DNA from 2 places in the Parashewanella sp. 2304DJ23-3 genome. Region 2 is predicted to be linked to the other one. Evidence: predicted binding sites of a transcription regulator. Region 2 holds the regulator's gene; the other holds the start of a gene.
The links. The regulator LexA, encoded in region 2, represses DNA repair genes until DNA is damaged. The targets are predictions, from matches to a motif close to TACTGTATNNNNATACAGTA.
Positions count from the first base shown of each region.

Region 1: a site for LexA is predicted at 3,521-3,540, ahead of recG (ATP-dependent DNA helicase RecG). Genes of this name have one in related genera too.

Region 1 is NZ_JBWQOH010000001.1:1,032,795-1,038,251, forward strand. It holds gene AC1EU2_RS04530 (diacylglycerol kinase) at 1-175, shown strand, start outside; gene AC1EU2_RS04535 (DEAD/DEAH box helicase) at 268-1,551, shown strand; gene AC1EU2_RS04540 (peroxiredoxin-like family protein) at 1,624-2,262, shown strand; gene AC1EU2_RS04545 (N-acetyltransferase family protein) at 2,321-2,842, shown strand; gene AC1EU2_RS04550 (hypothetical protein) at 2,961-3,344, shown strand; gene recG (ATP-dependent DNA helicase RecG) at 3,557-5,457, shown strand, end outside.
Region 2 is NZ_JBWQOH010000011.1:16,011-30,330, forward strand. It holds gene ctaD (cytochrome c oxidase subunit I) at 1-1,092, opposite strand, end outside; partial or broken gene coxB (cytochrome c oxidase subunit II) at 1,127-2,230, opposite strand; gene AC1EU2_RS16105 (SulA-like leucine-rich domain-containing protein) at 2,699-3,178, opposite strand; gene lexA (transcriptional repressor LexA) at 3,175-3,789, opposite strand; gene plsB (glycerol-3-phosphate 1-O-acyltransferase PlsB) at 3,947-6,391, shown strand; gene AC1EU2_RS16120 (aromatic amino acid transport family protein) at 6,392-7,639, shown strand; gene AC1EU2_RS16125 (hypothetical protein) at 7,668-8,120, opposite strand; gene AC1EU2_RS16130 (ribonuclease T2 family protein) at 8,285-9,289, opposite strand; gene AC1EU2_RS16135 (efflux RND transporter permease subunit) at 9,377-12,511, opposite strand; gene AC1EU2_RS16140 (efflux RND transporter periplasmic adaptor subunit) at 12,520-13,752, opposite strand; gene AC1EU2_RS16145 (hypothetical protein) at 13,823-14,188, opposite strand; gene rsmD (16S rRNA (guanine(966)-N(2))-methyltransferase RsmD) at 14,259-14,320, opposite strand, start outside.

The DNA.
Region 1 (5,457 bases), on a different contig from region 2:
AGTGATATTTGCTGAAATCATTAATACTGCAATTGAAGTCGTGGTTGATAGGATCAGTTATGAAATAAACCCTCTATCAGGGCTTGCCAAAGACTTAGGCTCAGCAGGCGTACTGGTATCCTTAATCATCTGTGGGATATCTTGGCTAGCCGTAGTCTACAGTAATATTCTTTAAAGGTTATTTGATGTTCTAAATAGCCATATCTGGCGCTATTCTGGTATAATCCGCCGCCGTTCTGGTTTTTGGGTTATTTTAAGGTTATTGCTATGAACTTTGAGTCATTTAGTTTTCCATCTGAATTGTTGCAAGCAGTAGCTGATTGCGGCTATAAAACGTTGACGCCTATTCAACAAAAAGCGATTCCAGCTATTCGTCGAGGCAATGATGTTATTGCGAATGCTCAAACAGGAACAGGCAAAACAGCAGCCTTTTCTCTGCCTATTTTGCAAAAGCTTGTCGAGAACCCTAAGCCTGTAGAAAAAGCCAATGCCAGAGCATTAGTGCTTGTCCCTACCCGTGAACTCGCTGCTCAAGTAGCAGAAAATATTGCGGCTTATAGCAAGCATTTACCTTTGAGTTTAGTAACCGTCTATGGCGGTATAAAGTCAGCCCCTCAAACGGACAAATTACGACAAGGTGTTGATATTATTGTCGCAACACCGGGTCGTTTACTTGAGCATTTGACAGCAGGTAATATCAGTCTGGCGAATATTGAGTTTCTTGTTTTAGATGAAGCTGATCGCATATTAGATATGGGGTTCAGTGCTGATATTCAAAAGATTCTGCAAACTACTAATAATGAAAAGCAAAGTATGCTGTTTTCAGCGACTTTTTCGAGTGCAGTAAACCGTCTTGCCAACGAACTAATGAATAAGCCACAGGTTATTAGTGTTGATAAGCAAAACACAACGGCAGAAACAATTAGCCAAGTTGTATATCCAGTTGAGCAACGTCGTAAACGCGAACTTCTCTCTGAGCTTATTGGTAAAAAGAACTGGAGTAAGATTCTCGTTTTCAGTGCAACACGTGAAGACTCTGACCGCTTAAACAAAGAGTTAAACCTTGATGGAATTCCATCTAAAGTGATTCATGGCGAAAAAAACCAAGGCAGCCGCCGTCGCGCTTTACGTGAATTTGAAGAAGGTAAGTTAAAAGTATTGGTGTCAACGGAAGTTGCAGCTCGTGGCCTTGATATTCAAGAACTTGAATACGTAGTTAACTTTGATATGCCATTTTTAGCTGAAGATTACGTACACCGAATCGGCCGTACAGGTCGTGCAGGTAAATCTGGCGTCGCAATTTCATTTGTGAGCCGCGAAGAAGAACGCATTCTAAAGGATATTGAAAAGCTCATCGGCCAAAAAATTCGCCGTATCATGGTGCCAGGCTATGAAGTCAGTAACCGCGACTTGTTATTGAAGCAACTGCAAAAACGCCGAAGCTTCAGTAAGAAACGTGAACGCACGGATAATGTTCGTGAACAAGTTGTTGCTGAGAAAAACCTTTCAGGGCGCCGTGTAAAACTCAATGCGACTAAAAAAGCGAAATAAATGAAATAAATGCTCTATTGGGCAGGTCTTTGTTGATGATTTCGAAGTCAACAACAAAAAAGGATCTGTCCCATGCTACGACAAATTGTTGCAGCTTTTGCAATTATAATGAGCTTTAGTCTCGCTGCAAAACCTGTTGCCCTCTCTGATAATGATGTTGCGCCATTGCTTAATGGTCACGATATTCCAAATGTTACTCTGCAAGGTTTAGATGGCAAGCACGTCAATCTTCAAAACCTTGTTCAACAAAAACCAACCATATTCTTTTTCTATCGTGGCGGTTGGTGTCCATTTTGTAATATGCAAATGGGACAGTTACAAGGTATTCAACCAAAGCTTATCGAAATGGGTTTTCAATTAGTCGGTATTTCTCCTGATTCACCAGAAAAGCTGCGTAAATCGATGACCAAGAATAAGCTTGATTATATGTTGCTCTCTGATGCTGATAATAAAGCGGCACAAGCATTTGGCGTGGCGTTTTACACCAGCAAAAAGGTTACGGCTCGCTATGCACGTGTGCCTGATTTAAAAGAAAAGCTCGTTGATATTGGTAATGGCGATATGCGCATTATTCTGCCAGTTCCTGCTATTTTCTTGAGTGATAAATCGGGTCTGATTCACTTCCAATATGTGAACCCTAACTTCCGAGTTCGTGCAGAACCTGAATTGTTATTAACGGCAGCTAAACTCGTTGCAGACAAGCAAAAGTAATCGCTTTATCTTGCCATTTAAAAGATAATTGGCGTATTTTCTGTAACCTATAATTAATATGAAAATACGCCAAGCAACGATAAATGATCTCGCAACACTCGCTCAGCTAGAACAAACTCATCTTAACGCCGAACTGTCATCTAATTCAGAACAAATGCATGGCCAAGGGTTTAGCTTGAATGATCTTAAATCATTCCTAAATTATGGCTGGATAGTCGTTGCAGAGGTTAATTCAAACATCATTGGGTATGTCATAGCAGCAGATTGGAAGGCATTTAAACATTGGCCTATCTATAAAAGCATCCTCAAACACATATTACTTGAGCACCCTCAGTTTTCAGACAAAAACAGCTGCCAATATGGTCCTATCTGGATACATCAAGATCATCGAGGTCACTCTATCTTCGAGCAACTCGTGACTGAGATAAAACGGTTGAGCTCTAGCAAGTACCATCACATGATCACCTTTATTGCAGAAGAGAATCAACACTCTTACTTTGCTCACACTAAAAAAGGAAAAATGCAGGTACTGGACTTTTTTGAATTTAAAGATAGAGGTTATTATCTATTGTCCCTATAAAAAATAAATGTTTTAAAAACAACGTTATAAGCAGCTTTAATTTTACTCCAAAAAACGAATACCCCATACTGATCAGCACGATGGTAAGGTATAAAAAGCTATGGATTAAAGTATTATTATGTCTTTAACTTCAGATTATGTAACAAAATATTTAAGTGATAATCCTACAAGTTTATTTTCCAGAGGGACTGGTGATGGCGTGTATGTCTTAAATATTAATAATGAATACCTTTTCAACATTTTCTGCAGCAATAAAGAACATGATCGAGTAAATTCCGATTGGTTTGAGTATAAACCTATCTACGTCGAGCAAATGGTAGGCCCAATACAAGGATGGCTTAACTCTATAATCGATTTAATTAATGCTACCCCAAGTCAGAACAGCCAAGCTGTAAAAAAAGCATTAGAAGGATTTTATCCAATGAATTTAAAACAAAAAAGCTTTGCAAAAATCCATTCTGTTATAAGTAACCCTGATGAGATTCGAGAAACTAAATTATGAACACTGATGCTGTAATTGTTAAAGAACTGATTAATATTGAAACCCATGCAGTGCCTGATTATTTAGCCATTATTTCGCCAACCTATTAAGCTTGCCCTCATTAAAAAAATAGTCATTGTCTGTACTATTTAGTATGAATTTAATTTCAAATTGTCAAAGCCATCCATTCTGTTAATATATGTATAAATTCACAGTACTTGGATGCGAATATCTTGCAGCGATTGGATCAAATCCCAATAACCGAGCTCAAAGGAGTTGCAAAAAAGGTTGCCGAAAAACTCGACAAACTGAGTATCCACACGGTTCAAGATCTGTTGTTTCATTTACCTTTGCGCTATGAAGATCGCACTCGAATCTATCCGATTGTAGATTTAATGCCAGGAATGCACGGTACAATTCTCGCTGAAATTCAATCTTCTAAAATCATTTATGGGCGCAAACGTATGCTGACCTGTGATGTGAGAGATGAAACAGGTAGTTTGACGCTACGCTTTTTTAATTTTTCAGCCGCTCAACATAACTCCATGCTTAAAGGCCGTATGATTAAAGCCTATGGGGAGTTAAAAACAGGGAAATATCAGGCCGAAATCATCCACCCTGATTATCGAATTCAAAGCCCTGAACAACCCATTGATTTGGCAGAAACCTTAACGCCGATTTACCCTTCTACAGAGGGATTAAAACAGGCAAGTTGGATAAAGCTTACTGATCAAGCACTCGATATGCTTAAAGACGGTGGTCTTACTGAGTTATTACCTCCAGAATTAAGACCGAACCAAGTATCCTTAGCCGATGCGATTCGAACATTGCACCGACCGACCTGTGATGTATCACTACTTGATCTAGAAAACGGTACTCATCCAGCGCAACAACGTCTAGTGCAAGAAGAGTTGTTAGCGCATAACCTCAGTATGCTGAAACTGAGGCACAAAAGTAATCAAGATGCAGCGAAACCTCTTAGTGCTTCAGGCCAGTTACTAAATCCGTTTTTAAAAGAGTTACCATTCAAGCCGACGAATGCCCAGCAACGAGTCGTTGCCGAAATATGCCGGGACTTAGAACAAACATCACCCATGATGCGTTTAGTCCAAGGTGATGTGGGCTCTGGAAAGACTTTAGTCGCTGCACTAGCTGCATTACAAGTTATCGAAAATGGTTATCAAGTTGCATTGATGGCACCGACAGAACTGTTAGCAGAGCAGCATGCCAATAATTTTAAAGAATGGTTTGAACCTCTCGGATTAAGTGTCGGTTGGCTTGCAGGTAAATTAAAAGGAAAAGCAAGAGAGCAATCCTTGGAGAGCATTAAGAGTGGTAGTGCTCATATCATTATTGGCACTCACGCTATCTTTCAAGACTCTGTTGAATATAAAAACCTCGCCCTAACCATTATTGATGAACAACATCGCTTTGGTGTTCACCAGCGATTAGGCTTGAGAGAAAAGGGCGTACATCAAGGATTTTACCCTCATCAATTGATCATGACGGCGACACCAATCCCAAGAACCTTGGCCATGACAGCTTACGCCGATCTTGATACTTCCGTTATCGATGAGTTACCACCTGGGCGTACACCAGTGACAACCGTAGCCATCGCCGACAGTCGACGCCAAGATGTGATTGAACGAGTAAGGATTGCAGCAACTCAAGATAAACGCCAAGCCTATTGGGTTTGTACTCTGATTGACGAATCTGAAGTGCTCGAATGTCAAGCAGCTGAAGACACGGCAGAGGAACTAAAACAGCAATTGCCGGAACTAAAGATAGGACTGGTTCACGGTCGCCTTAAAAGTAGCGAAAAACAAGCGATCATGGATCAATTCAACACGGGTGAAATTGATTTACTCGTTGCTACAACCGTAATTGAGGTTGGTGTAAACGTGCCTAACGCAAGTTTAATGATTATTGAAAACCCAGAGCGATTGGGATTAGCACAATTGCACCAATTAAGAGGTCGTGTAGGTCGTGGTGCTATCGAAAGTCATTGTGTGATGCTTTATAAATCACCATTAACTCTAACGGCCAAGCAGCGTTTAGGCGTACTGAGACAAAGTAACGATGGCTTTGTTATCGCACAAAAAGATCTTGAAATACGAGGTCCTGGTGAAGTTCT
Region 2 (14,320 bases):
CATAGGAGGTTCATAAGAAATCGAACCTTTCCACATGGTCGCCACCCAGTTGAATACCTTCACTCCTGTTGGAACAGCAATTAACATGGTGCAGTACATGAAGAACAGTTCAGCGACTAACGGCATCCCTGTAGTAAACATGTGATGAGCCCACACTAAAAACGACAGAATTGCGATGCTGGCAACGGCGTACACCATTGATGAGTAACCAAACAGCTTTTTACGAGCAAAGGTTGGGATGATGGCAGAGACAATACCGAAAGCCGGTAAGATCATGATGTAAACTTCAGGGTGACCAAAGAACCAGAAAATATGCTGGAACATCACCGGGTCACCACCACCTGCTGCATCAAAGAAGCTGGTACCAAAGAACTTATCGGTCAGTACCATTGTGACCGCACCCGCAAGAACAGGCATCACTGCAATTAATAAAAAGGCAGTAATTAACCAAGTCCAGACGAATAACGGTAACTTCATCCATGTCATGCCTGGTGCTCTTAAATTGATAATAGTGACAATGACGTTAATGGCGCCCATTATCGAACTTATCCCCATGATGTGGATGGAAAACACAAAGAGTGCTGTGCTATCCCCACTGTAGTGGGTAGAGAGTGGTGCATAGAAAGTCCAACCAAAGTTTGGCCCTCCTCCCTCCATAAATAACGAGCTTAACAGGATCAAAAACGCAAACGGTAGAATCCAAAAGCTGAGATTGTTCATTCTGGGTAGTGCCATGTCTGGCGCACCGATCATCATGGGAATTAGCCAGTTAGCAAGTCCTGTGAAGGCAGGCATTACGGCCCCAAACACCATGATTAATCCATGAACTGTGGTCATTTGGTTAAAGAAGTTAGGCTCAACCAATTGCAAACCGGGCTCAAATAATTCAGCACGGATCACCATTGCCATTGATCCGCCGGTTAAAAACATAATAAAACTTAACCACAGATATAAAGTACCAATATCTTTATGGTTGGTGGTTAGCACCCATCGCATTAGGCCCTTTGGTGGCTGATGATGCGAATGATCGTCATGATGTTCAGAGTTTGGCTCTGTTTCAAGCTGATCATTTTGAGGGTTTAATGTTGTCATGCTATTTCCCCTACTTTTGCTTTTCTACTTTTACGACATCAGCAGCTTGCACTGCGTCGCCAGTATTGTTGCCCCACGCATTTCGCTCGTAGGTAATGACTGCCGCAATCTCTTCAGCTGTAAGCTGTTTGTCAAAAGCTGGCATCGCAGAACCTGGGAAACCGTGCGTCACGATATAGATATGATCATGTACAGGCCCGGTGGCAACAGGGCTGCCCTTTAAGTGTGGGAATACACCAGGAAGTCCCATACCATTTGGCTGGTGGCAGACGGCGCAGTGAGCCGTGTAAACCTTTTCACCTTTGGCATAGAGCTCGTCTTTAGAAAGCGTTTTAGACAGTGAAGCTTTAGCTTGCGCTTTGGCTTTTTTAGCTTCGTCTTTTTGGGTGATTATCCATCTATCAAATTCTTCACCAGAAACGGCTTTGACAACGATAGGCATAAACCCGTGGCCTTTACCGCAGAGCTCAGTACACTGGCCACGATACGTTCCTTCTTCGTCAATTTTTGCCCAGGTTTCATTGATAAAACCAGGGTTTGCATCTTTTTTAACGGCGAATGCTGGCATCCACCAAGAATGAATGACGTCGTCAGAAGTGACTAAGAAGCGGATTTTTCGGTCTGTAGGGAGAACAAGTGGTTTATCCACTTCAAGCAAGTAATGCTCATCTTTATCTTTTTTGTTGTCGATTTCATCCTGAGGTGTCGTTAATAAGCTATAAAAGCTAACACCCTTGTCGAAATAGTCGTAGTGCCATTTCCACTGCGAACCCGTAATTTTTACGGTCAAATCAGAGTCACTAGGATCTTCCATTGCAACAAGTGTTTTTGTTGCTGGAATTGCCATACTGATAAGAATAATAAATGGAATGATTGTCCACAAAATTTCCACTTTAGTACTTTCGTGAAAATTCGCAGCGACTGCACCCTTTGATTTGCGGTGCTTGATCATGGCATAAATCATAATGCCAAAGACAATTACCCCGATTACGCAACAGATGTAAAAAATCGTCATATGTAGGTGATATACCTTATGACTTATTTCTGTTACCCCTTGAGTCATGTTAAAGCGCATTTCTTCAGCCCATACTGATGGGGTCAAGAAAGCCGCTAACATACAATACAACAATTGCTTCACTAGACGTCTCCTCTGCCAATTGCAAAAGCAACTACAAAGAAAAGTCACACGTTAATACTTAGCTCCATGCTAACTTTTCAGTTCCCTAAAAAAGCTTATCGATATCAAAGTGCAATGGTGGTGTTGTTGTTTTCGTTGACTCAATCGCTAATGACTAGCAGGTCGGTCATCCAGTAAATCTGTTTACGGCTCTGGGTGTATACCACTCGTGCGCTTACTGCTGAATTTACTCAAATTAAAATTTGAGATATCAACTTTATAAAACAGGGTCGTTAATTCGAATGTTTGTTAAGCGAAAAATTTCGCATTTTTGTAACAATTTAAGATTAGTTACTCACTCTACATTACTTGCTGTTTAAAGATTGATCAAGATCATGTTTCATGTAATTAGATGAAATATTAGTTAATTTTTTATTTTTGCGAATGTAAAAGGAGATTGTTGGTGTGAGTTTAATGTCCATGAATTTGTTAATGAAATGATCTTTTTCGAGGCAAGATTGAATGAGGTTGCGAGTTTAACTCAGAACCAGACTGGAGAATCATACCTTTGGCACAAGCGGATTTACTGACGAGTTCTAATCGACGAATATCTCGTTGATCGAGTGTTGATGTCCAACAAATAACAGCACTACTTGTGCCGTTGGTGAGTGCCTTTTCTAACGCCCACAGTGCTTCAACATCATCTTTGGTATGAACCAATAAAACACGATCCATTTTTACACCCGACTGGGCTAGGATGGATTTATAATTATTATGATTAGGGTTTATGAGAACAATCCAACGACCCTGATGGCTTAATGTGGCAAGTTCAGAGCTTAATGCGATCAGCTCTTGCTCACCGCTGCTTTTAATTTGGAGCGTTTGAATGCTCTGAATTTGATCTGAGTACAGGGTGTCTGGCTGAACCCAAACACCAGGGTGAGATGTTGCAGAAGAGCGAACTATCATAGCCACTCCCCGTTTCTTATCACACCGACAGCTAAGCCTTCGATAGAGAGTTGTTGGAAGCTTAAATCAATTTCAATGGGCTGATATTCTTCATTTTCGGCATGAAGATAAACGACGTTGCCTTTCTGTTCAAAGCGCTTCACAGTGACGTCATCTTCAACACGAGCAACAACAACTTGACCATTTGATGCTTGTTGTTGTTTATGAACAGCAAGTAAATCACCTTCCAAAATGCCAATATCTTTCATACTGTCGCCTTTAACGCGCAATAAGAAGTCTGCACCGGGTTTAAACAGGTTGCCATCAACTTGATAATATTGCTCAACATGCTCTTGAGCCAGTATTGGTTCACCTGCAGCGACTTGTCCGATCAAAGGTAGACCATCTTGAACCTCAAGTTCTTGAGATAGACGGATACCACGTGATGTGCCTGGTATGATTTCTATATAACCTTTTTTGGCTAAGGCTTTTAGATGCTCTTCAGCGGCGTTAGCACTGCGAAAGCCTAAACGTTTTGCTATCTCCGCTCGGGTAGGAGGCATGCCTGTTTCAGAAATATTCAGACGAATAAGTTCTAAAATCTCGGCTTGTCTGGCAGTTAAAGGTCTCATTTCTACACACTCGCTGTTCGCTTATACAGTTACTGTTATTATATACAGTAAAGTCCTGTGTGCAACCAATAATTAAGCAATCCTGTTTAGGTTATTTGCTATAAGTTTGATATCCTAGCGTTTTGACTCTTTTATATTTCAAGCGCTAAGTAGAAGAATGACTAAGCATAATTCCTGGTTTTTTAAGGCACTTCGTACAGTGCAAAATTGGTTTGTTCATACCGTCGTTGTCCCTCAGCAACCATTTTCTGATCTCAATTTAGATGCCGATAGACCGATTGTTTACGTGATGAAAACTGAGTCGGTGAGTGATATTTCAGCGTTAAGTGAAGTAACAGAATCACTGGGCTTGCCTAGCCCGTATGATGATATTCAAATCAAAAACGAATCAGTGCCAAGGGTTGTCTGTTTGGCACCTGCAAAGCCTATGATAGGCAAGGCATCAAAAACGAATGTTTTTTTAGGCAACTTTAAGCAGTTGTTAAATTTACACCAGCAAGATTCGTCTCTGGATGTTCAGCTATTACCTGTCAGTATGTATTGGGGAAGAATACCAGGCAAAGAAGATGACACGATGAAAGCGGCGGTGCTAGAGCGTGAAAGCCCAACGTGGTTACGCAAGTGCCTAATGATTCTGTTTTTAGGCCGTCATAATTTTATTCAATTTTCTAATGCTGTTTCATTGCGCTATATGGCGGATGAGCATGGAAGTGACGAACGAATTGCTCATAAACTTGCACGTGTTGCGCGAGTTCATTTTCGCCGCCAAAGAAAAGTGATGACTGGGCCTGATTTGCCAAATCGTCAAGTAATGTTTAAAGAGCTTTTGAATTCAGAAAGCATTCAAAAAGCCATTAATGAACAAGCGGCCAGTAAAAAAATCTCAAAGCAAGAAGCGAAAGCCAATGCTGAGAATTATCTTGATGAAATCGCAGCAAACTATTCAGATAGCTTAGTTCGTATTGCTGAGCGGTTACTGACATGGTTATGGAATAAGCTGTATAAAGGCATTAATATTCGTGGAGCTGAACTCGTACGTCAGCTGCATCACGATGGTCATGAAATTGTGTATGTGCCGTGTCATCGTAGTCACATGGATTACCTGTTGCTTTCATATATCCTTTATTATGAAGGCATGGTGCCTCCGCATATTGCTGCTGGTATTAACCTTAACTTTTGGCCGGCAGGCCCAATGTTCCGCAAAGGTGGCGCCTTCTTTATTCGACGCAGCTTTAATGGCAATAAATTGTATACCGCCGTTTTTAAAGGCTACCTCGATCTACTTTTTAATAAAGGCTATTCAGTAGAGTATTTCACCGAAGGTGGTCGCTCTCGCACAGGACGTCTACTCAACCCTAAAACGGGTATGTTAGCGATGACGGTAAGCAGTGTGCTTCGAGGCATCGAACGACCTGTAACCTTGGTCCCAGTGTATCTTGGATACGATCATGTCATGGAAGTTGCAACTTACCACAAGGAACTTAGTGGTAAGAAAAAGCAAAAAGAATCCGTCTGGCAAGTTTTTGCTGCCATCAGGAAGCTTGGAAATTTTGGTCAAGGCTATGTGAACTTCGGTGAGCCAATCAATGTTCAGCAACATTTATCACAAATTGAACCTGAGTGGCGAGAGCTTATCGCTCAAGATCCAGAGCAAAAACCAACTTGGTTAACGCCAGCTGTAAACAGCTTAGCGAATAAAGTGATGACAAAAATTAACGGCGCTACTGCAGTGAGCTCTATTTCATTGATGAGCTTAATTGTGCTTGCATCGGAGCAAAAGTCTTTAGAAAAAGAAACCATTAAACAGCAATTAGATTTTTATCTAAAGCTGTTAACTAAAGTACCGTACACACAGTTTTCGACGGTACCTGAAGGTGATGTTGAGGTCTTGATTTCTCAAGCATTAGAGTTAAATAAGTTTGCTGTAGAGCCTGATCCTCTCGGTGATATCATTTCTTTAGATGATACTCAGGCCCTCAATATGACTTACTATCGTAATAATATTGTTCACTTATTTATGGTGCCATCATTAATTGCGACCTTGATCATCAGAGAGTCTCAGCCAACAAGAGAGAAAGTCGTTCAGTTTATCGAGCAAATTTTTCCGCTAATACAAGCTGAGTTATTTGTCGAAACACCAAATTTAAAAAATTATATTCATCAGCTGATTGATTCAATGCTTGATGAAAACATTATTTTGGAAGACGAACATCGATTGGTTGCGAGTGATGAGCATCAAGGGCAGCTTCATTTACTGGCCAGTACAAGCAGTGAGATGCTAAAGCGTTATGCCATTATCTTTAATTTACTGAGCTTGCAGCCAAAAATTGAAAGAAGTGATTTAGAGCGAGAAAGCCATCAGTTAGCAAAACATATGGGACCATTACACGGTATTTCTGCCCCTGAGTTTTATGATCGAAAACTTTATGCGTCATTAACGGTCAAGCTAAAAGATATGGATTTACTGGGTCAGTCAGAGAAAAAAGATACCATCATTCAGCTGAGTAACGCATTAACCTCATTACTTGATGCACAAGTACGTCAAACGGTTGTTACAGGAGTACAGCAGACTCAAAATGTAGAAGCGGAGAAAAATAGCTAAATGACAGCATCTAACATTGAGACAAAGAAACATCCATCAATTATTGGTGGCGCGATGATAGTGGCTGGGACAGCCGTTGGGGCGGGGATGTTTTCTTTACCCGTTGTTGGTGCAGGGATGTGGTTCAGTTACTCTGTGTTGATGTTGATTGGCGTTTGGTTTTGCATGGTAATGGGAGGTTTACTGCTACTGGAAGCTAACCTTCACTACGAAGCAGGTGTTAGCTTTGATAGCTTAACCAGTCGTATATTAGGCCCATTTTGGCGTGTATTGAGTGGTGTTTCCGTCACATTCTTATTGTATGTATTGACCTATGCTTATGTCAGTGGCGGTGGTTCAATTGTAAATCACAGTTTGTCGACGTTGGATATCACCGTTTCTAATCAAATGGCGGCGTTAATTTTTTCTGTGATCTTAGCAGCCATTGTGATTATTGGTACTAAGCATGTGAGCCGGATATCTACCATCATGCTTGGTGGTATGGTGATTACCTTTTTGCTTGCTACCAGTAATTTATTGATCGAAGTTGAACCGAGCAATTTGTGGATGCCAGATGGACAATCCGAATATGCACCTTATATTTTAGCTGCACTGCCTGTAGGTTTAGCCAGTTTTGGTTATCAAGGAGTTATTCCAAGCCTCGTTAAATTTTATGATAAATCGGCTAAACATGTTGTTAGAGCTGTATTGGTTGGTACCAGCCTCGCATTAACCATTTATATTGGCTGGCTCGTTGTTACCATGGGTAATATCCAGCGCAGTGGTTTTAGTGAAGTTATCACTCAAGGTGGAAATATTGGTGTTCTTGTAGGAGCACTCACATCTCAAATTTCTCATGACACACTAAACCAACTATTGACACTGTTTGCCAATTTAGCGGTCGCATCGTCATTCTTAGGTGTAACCTTAGGGCTTTTTGACTATTTAGCGGATTTATTTGGCTTTGATGACTCTGGGGTTGGACGAATCAAGACCGGTATGGTTACCTTTGTGCCACCAACGATTCTTGGAATACTCTTTCCTGATGGGTTTATTCTTGCCATTGGTTATGCCGCACTGGCTGGTGCAATTTCTGTAGCGGTAATACCTGCATTGATGGCAATGAAAGTGAGAAAATTATTCCCCGCATCTAATGGTTACAGAGTTTTCGGTGGTGCATTTATCCCTTGGTTAGTGCTGTTATTTGGCATCGCCGTAATTATTTGCCATATCTTCAATTTATTTAATTTACTTCCAGTATTTAGTTGATTGTGCTTCACCCACAATCAACTATTTGCTAATAGTTTCCGCAATACTCCATTAGGTTCTTAATGGAGTTTTGACCCTGAATGATATTAAAATCAGTGCTAATGGGGTCATTGCCATTAAAAAAGTTGAAGGTCACTTTTTGCCCGTATTTGAGTTGATTAATCAACAAGGCCCAATTTCCCCAAATGCCACGTCGATAAGCAGTTAATTGCGAACTTTCATTTAATCCAATTAATGATATTTTTTCATTATTATCAACAATTGCTGTTCCTTCCGCAGATAAATCATCAGCATCCATCAATGTTAATACGAACTCTAGCTTATGCCCTTTGCAAATCAGTTGCATTGAGTCTCCATTTACTGAAGTGCCAGTTAAGTTTATGGTTTGGTGTGATTGATTTTCTGCGATTTTATGTTCGTAGAGCCAGTGTGTTTGAGCTTGAGCTGAAATTGCCGATGCTAAAAGAATAGAGGTGAGCATTTAAATTATCCAAAACTTATTATTTTTATAATTGCATTCTAAAGATGAATATTTATGTAATTAAAATATTTCTTTAATTTCTTATGAGATGATAAAAACATTATGTTAACAATGTGTCAACATAATGTTTGGAGGTTAGACTTCTTAAATCACTTGAGAATGAACTAGTGAGTTGCACTTTTTATTAAGAATGAACTTGGACAAGAACTGTCAGACTTTTCAGTAGACTGATAAAGTAAATCTGTTAAAGTTTGAGTTTTATCAATATCTTTAGGTAAATGAATATCCATTTCGACTAATTGGTTAGATGTGCACTTTAGGGCGATGAATTGGTGGCTGTTCTCACCAAAAGCTTGATCAAAAGCTTGATTGAAGCTGGTGGTGGAAACCGTTTTCCCAATTTTGGCTTTGAAATAATGGTTAAAAAAATCACTATTATTGAACTGCTGAACGAGAGATGTTGCAAGCGTAAAGTATTCATCTGCAGATTTATCTTGGCATGTCCCGTGTTTCCACCACTCATGATCTTCTAACCATGTATTATAATTCGTACTTGGCATTAACTTATTGAGCTGCGCTTTGGTTTTTGAATCAAGAGTAATATCGGAAAAGGGTTCTTGAGTCTCTTCACCACAGAAACCATATTTCGTGCCACACTGAGCTTTATTTGGCCAGAGCCCATGTAAGGACCAAATTTTTGCTGTTGGCCCACTTTTACCTTTGTCTAAATCAGCACATTCAGGTTTTCCATTCCCATGAAAAGCACAAAATCCTGGCTGCCAAGTTAAGGCAAGGACGTATGAATCCATTGTATTGGCTTGACGGCAACTTGAATTAGAAGAGTCTGGAGTATTATCTGATGGTGGGGTAACTGACGGGGTTATATCAGCTGTACCACAGTTTGTATATACCCAACGAAGAGGTGAAGCCGTTTGGTGAATGTTCACTCTAACGCGGGTAGGTGAATCAGGAGAACCCAAATATTCTACGACTTGATATTGTTTGCCTACCTCAGTTTGTAAGTCGTCAGGATCTGTTTTTTTATTTCCTGATTGATACATAGGGCAAGTGGTATTTGCAGTAAACGTTCCTGTTGCAGGTGCTGCATTTGCGTAAAATGAAAAACAACTCAAAACAGAAATAGCTAATATAAACCGTGAGTTAATCATAGTAAGTACTAAATTGCCTGTGTTGTAGTAAAACTAGCATAACTCTGCAGTTATGCTTGTTTTACCTTTGTTTTTTCGTAAGTGTTGTCAATTTTGATTCAGCTTATTCTTATTGAAGAGCAAATACAGCGCCGGTAGAACCAAAAGCGATAAAACTGGCGCGGTTACCATGCCACCAATCATGGGAGCAGCAATGTTTTTCATCACTTCGTTGCCTGACCCAGCGCCCCACATCACAGGTAACAATCCAAAGAAAATGGTCGCAACTGTCATCGCTTTTGGTCTTATTCGCATGACGGCACCATGAGTGATGGCTTGTTTTAAATCCGATAGCGAATGTAATCGTCCTTGGCTTTTGGCATCTTCAATGGCGTTATTTAGGTATAACAGCATAATCACACTAAATTCTGCGGCCACACCAGTTAGGGCAATCATGCCTATTGCCGTAGCGGTTGAAAAATTCATACCTAAGCCATACAGCAACCAAGCACTGCCCACCAAAGCAAAAGGCAAAGACGACATTACAATTAAGGCTTGTTGTGTCTGTCCAAAGGTCATGATCAGCAGAATGAAAATGATCACTAACGTCGCAGGGATGACCATGACTAATTTATCTTTAACTCGCTGCATATACTCGTATTGACCTGCAAATTCATAGGTATAGCGAGCAGGTACGTTCATCTGTGAGTCTAATGCAGATTTCGCAGAATCAATATATTCACCAACAGAAACGTCCTCTAAATCAACGAACACCCAACTGATCAAGCGACCATTTTCGCTTTTCATCATTGGCGCTCCAAGGTTGATATTAATATCTGCAACCTGACTTAACGGTAAAAAGTGACCTTGTTGAGTGACGATAGGTAACTGTTTGAGTTTTTCGATATTGTCACGAACATTTCTCGGATAACGGACATTAATCGGGTAACGTTCTGTGCCTTGAATTGAATCTGATACTTTCATTCCTCCGATGGCATAGCGTACAACATCATGAATGTGTTGTTGGTTGATGCCGTATCGAGCAGCAATATTCAGCTTCGGTATGATATCGAGGTAACGACCACTACTGCTTCTTTCTGCATAGACAGAGCGTGTACCGTCAAGTTGAGATAAGACTTTTTCGACTTGTTGACCGAGCTTCTCCAATGTTGCCACGTCATCGCCACTGATCTTTAAACCCACAGGGGTTTTAATACCTGTAGACAACATATCAATACGAGTTTTTATTGGTTGCACCCAAGCATTCGTTAAGCCTGGAATATTTACCGTTTGCTGTAGTTCTTTAATTAACTTGTCCAACGTCATACCAGCACGCCACTCGGTCTTTGGTTTGAGCATGATGGTGGTTTCAATCATGGTCAATGGTGCTGGGTCAGTAGCGGTATCTGCACGACCTACTTTACCAAATACCCGTTTTACTTCAGGTAGGGTGCTGATCAGGCGATCGGTTTGCTGCAGAATTTGTCCCGCTTTTGCGGCGCTGATCCCTGGTAGTGTCGTGGGCATGTATAACAAATCACCTTCATCCAGTTCTGGCATAAACTCAGAGCCACTTTTGCTGAGCGGATACCAACTGCTGGCAAAAATAACTAACGCTATACCAATGGTGACTTTAGGAAATTCAAGCACCTTATTGATGATCGGTTTATACAGCAATATCAAAAAACGGCTTAATGGATTGTTGGTTTCTTTAGGAATACGACCTCGAATAATAAAGCCAATTAACACGGGTATTAGGGTAATAGAGAGCAACGCTGCTACGGCCATTGCGAAGGTTTTGGTGTATGCCAGTGGTGAGAAAAGTCGTCCTTCTTGGGCTTCCAATGCAAACACGGGGACAAAGCTTAACGTAATGATCAATAATGAAAAGAACAGAGCAGGCCCAACTTCAGTACTCGATTTTAGCACTAAATGCCAGTGCTCTTGCTTACTGGGTAAGCGCTTAAATTCGGTATCAAAATGCTCTCGGTGTTTATGGAAGTTTTCGACCATGACAATCGCACCATCTACAACCGCTCCTATGGCAATCGCAATCCCACCTAGGCTCATGATGTTGGCGTTAATTCCCAACTGACGCATGAAAATAAAGGCGCCGAGTACCGATAGCGGCAATACAATAATTGCCACAAGAGTTGAGCGAACATGAAATAAGAACAAGAGACACACGAGTGCGACAACCAGCATTTCTTCACTGATCTTAAACAGCAGATTATCAACCGATGATTGAATCAGTTGTGAGCGATCATAGGTAGGGATGACCTCAACGCCATCAGGTAAGCCAATTTGTAGTTGCGCTAATTTAGCTTTTACAGCCTGAATAGTGGCTAACGCATTCTGGTTATAGCGCATGACCACAATGCCACCAACCACTTCTCCTTCTCCGTTCAGTTCAGCAATGCCTCTACGAGCTGCGGGCCCTTTGCGAATGTCTGCAACGTCTTTGAGTAATATGGCGCGTCCTGATGGGCTGACGTTTCCCAATGGAATTTGTTCGATGTGCGCAATACTCGTCAGATAACCCGGAGAGCGCACCATGTACTCGGCTTCTCCCATTTCAATCACAGAGCCACCAACATCGCCATTACTTTGCTTAACAGCTTGAATAACTGTGCTGATATCAATTTTATGATCAACCAATTGGCTTGGGTTAAGTACAATTTGATAGCTCTGCTCCATACCACCGATGGTGGCTACTTCTGCTACACCTGCAACACTTTGCAATCCTTGTTTTAAGTACCAATTTTGCAAGCTAGTCAGGTCGGCTAAGTCTTGTGTGCCACGGTTATCAACCAGCGCATACTCAAATACCCAGCCGACACCTGATGCATCAGGACCAATTTGCGGCTGTACATTTGCAGGTAAAACATGACTTGATTGAGATAAGGTTTCTTGAACTCGGCTGCGGGCCCAATAAAGATCAGTATCATCATCAAAAATTACATAGATATAGGAGTCACCAAAGAACGAATATCCACGTACAGTTTTAGCGCCTGGAACCGCTAATAAAACATTGGAAAGTGGATACGTGATTTGTTGTTCGATCAATTGCGGTGCTTGGCCTGCAAACGACGTTTTAACGATCACCTGAACATCAGATAGATCCGGCAATGCATCTAAAGGAGTACGTTTTAATTCTACGAAACCCCAAAGACCTAACATTACGCTCAACAGCAAAACGATTAATCGTTGCGACAGCGCTAGGGAGATAATTTTTTTTATCATGTCTCCTCCTAATGCGGATGCTGACTAGACAGACGATTTAAACTGCCACGCAAACTGGCTTCGGAGTCGAGTAAGAATTGTCCTGATACCACTACGCTTTGACCTTCTTTGAGCCCAGATAAAATTTCAGCTCGGCCTTGACGACGGATACCTACCTCCACAATAGCTGCAGCAAAGGTATTATCTGAACCTTGAACGATGACTCGGTTTTGGTCATCGATTTGAATCAGTGCTTCTTGAGGAACGGTCAACACATTATGTTTAGGGCCTCCAAATAAAGATATATCAACTAAACTGCTGGCTTTAAGAGGCATTTCATCAGTGGGTAGAATGATTCTGGCTCTGATGCTGCGAGTCACAGGATCCAGTTCTGGGTAGATATAATCGAGTTTGCCATTGAATGTGCGCTTGTTTTCGGCAATGGGACTAATTTCAGCACTGATGCCTTTTGTAAGCCAAGGTAAATTGGGTTCGAAGATTTCAGCAATGACCCAAAGGTGCTGTAAATCTGCAATGGCCAAGACTTCAGTTGTCGGTTCGATGAACATGCCCTGCCGTACATTTAATGTCTGAATTACACCGTCTTTTCGTGCGTAATAGTTTACTAATAGATTGCTTTTTTTAGTCTTTTTTAGTTCTTCAATTTGCTGACGTTCAACACCTAGTAATTCCAATCGCTGCTGAGCACGAGCAACTAAATCGGTATATTGTGTTTGTGCTTTATTTCGTTGGTACGTATCCAGTGCTAAAAGATAATCATCTTGAGCGTTGATCAGTTCCGGTGAATAGAGTTGATAGAGTAATTGGCCTTTTTTAACTTGCTCACCTTCGCTGTTAACGGCGAGCTTTTCTACCCAACCTGATACTCGAGAGTGCTGGTGATAAATCTGACTTTCATCATATTGGACTTGGCCGATGGTCTTTAAATATTGCCACAGGGTTTGTTTTCTTACTGCTTCAACTTTAATTGCTAAAGCCTGTTGAAGGTCGCCAGAAACTTGAATAGCTGATGAGGGCATATCCTCATTAGATGGTGTAATTTCAACTAAATCCATACCACAAATCGGGCAAGTGCCTTGATGATCTTTGACAATATGGCTGTGCATTGGGCACACATACTGTGTTTGGCCGAGCACAAACCTTTCAGAGTGCATAGCTTGTTCATTACTTGCGCTTGCAGCAATAACATTAGCGCTTAACATTAAGCCAATAAAAATGAATGTTCGAATAAAAAACCGCATAACAACACCTTGTTATTTTTAGAAAACACCACTCAATCAAGAGTGTAAAGTAATAGAGCTTGAGGATCGGTTAGGCGATGGGAGGGCGGAGTCCATCATCTGGACTAAAGTGGTAAAAGAAGGTTGAATATGAAAAATGACTTTGCTGATCAAGATTTACATCAAATAACGGTGTGCTCATGAGCAAATTAGCGCCTGCACTGGTTGTCAGGCATTGACCACATTCACTATTACACAGATGTTGCTCACCGTCCTGTAGGCAACAAGCATGGTGTGCTTTATCTTGTTGATGACAATCAATTGATTGAGACATTTTTGCTTGAACGTTCATTGATGTCATGGACATTTTCATTGGCGCAGCCGTCACCAATATGCTTTGAGTGACAAGCACACATAAACTGATGATGATTAAAAAGCTACGTTTTAAATTGCTCATTGAAGAATGCTAAATGTCCTTTTCAATTGTTACGAGTCTAGCATATGTTTAGATCGGTAAAAGCAGGAAATTATTTCGCTGCTTGCACTAAATATAAGCGACTTGTGACTTGTCCCGCAGATTTTTCTTTTA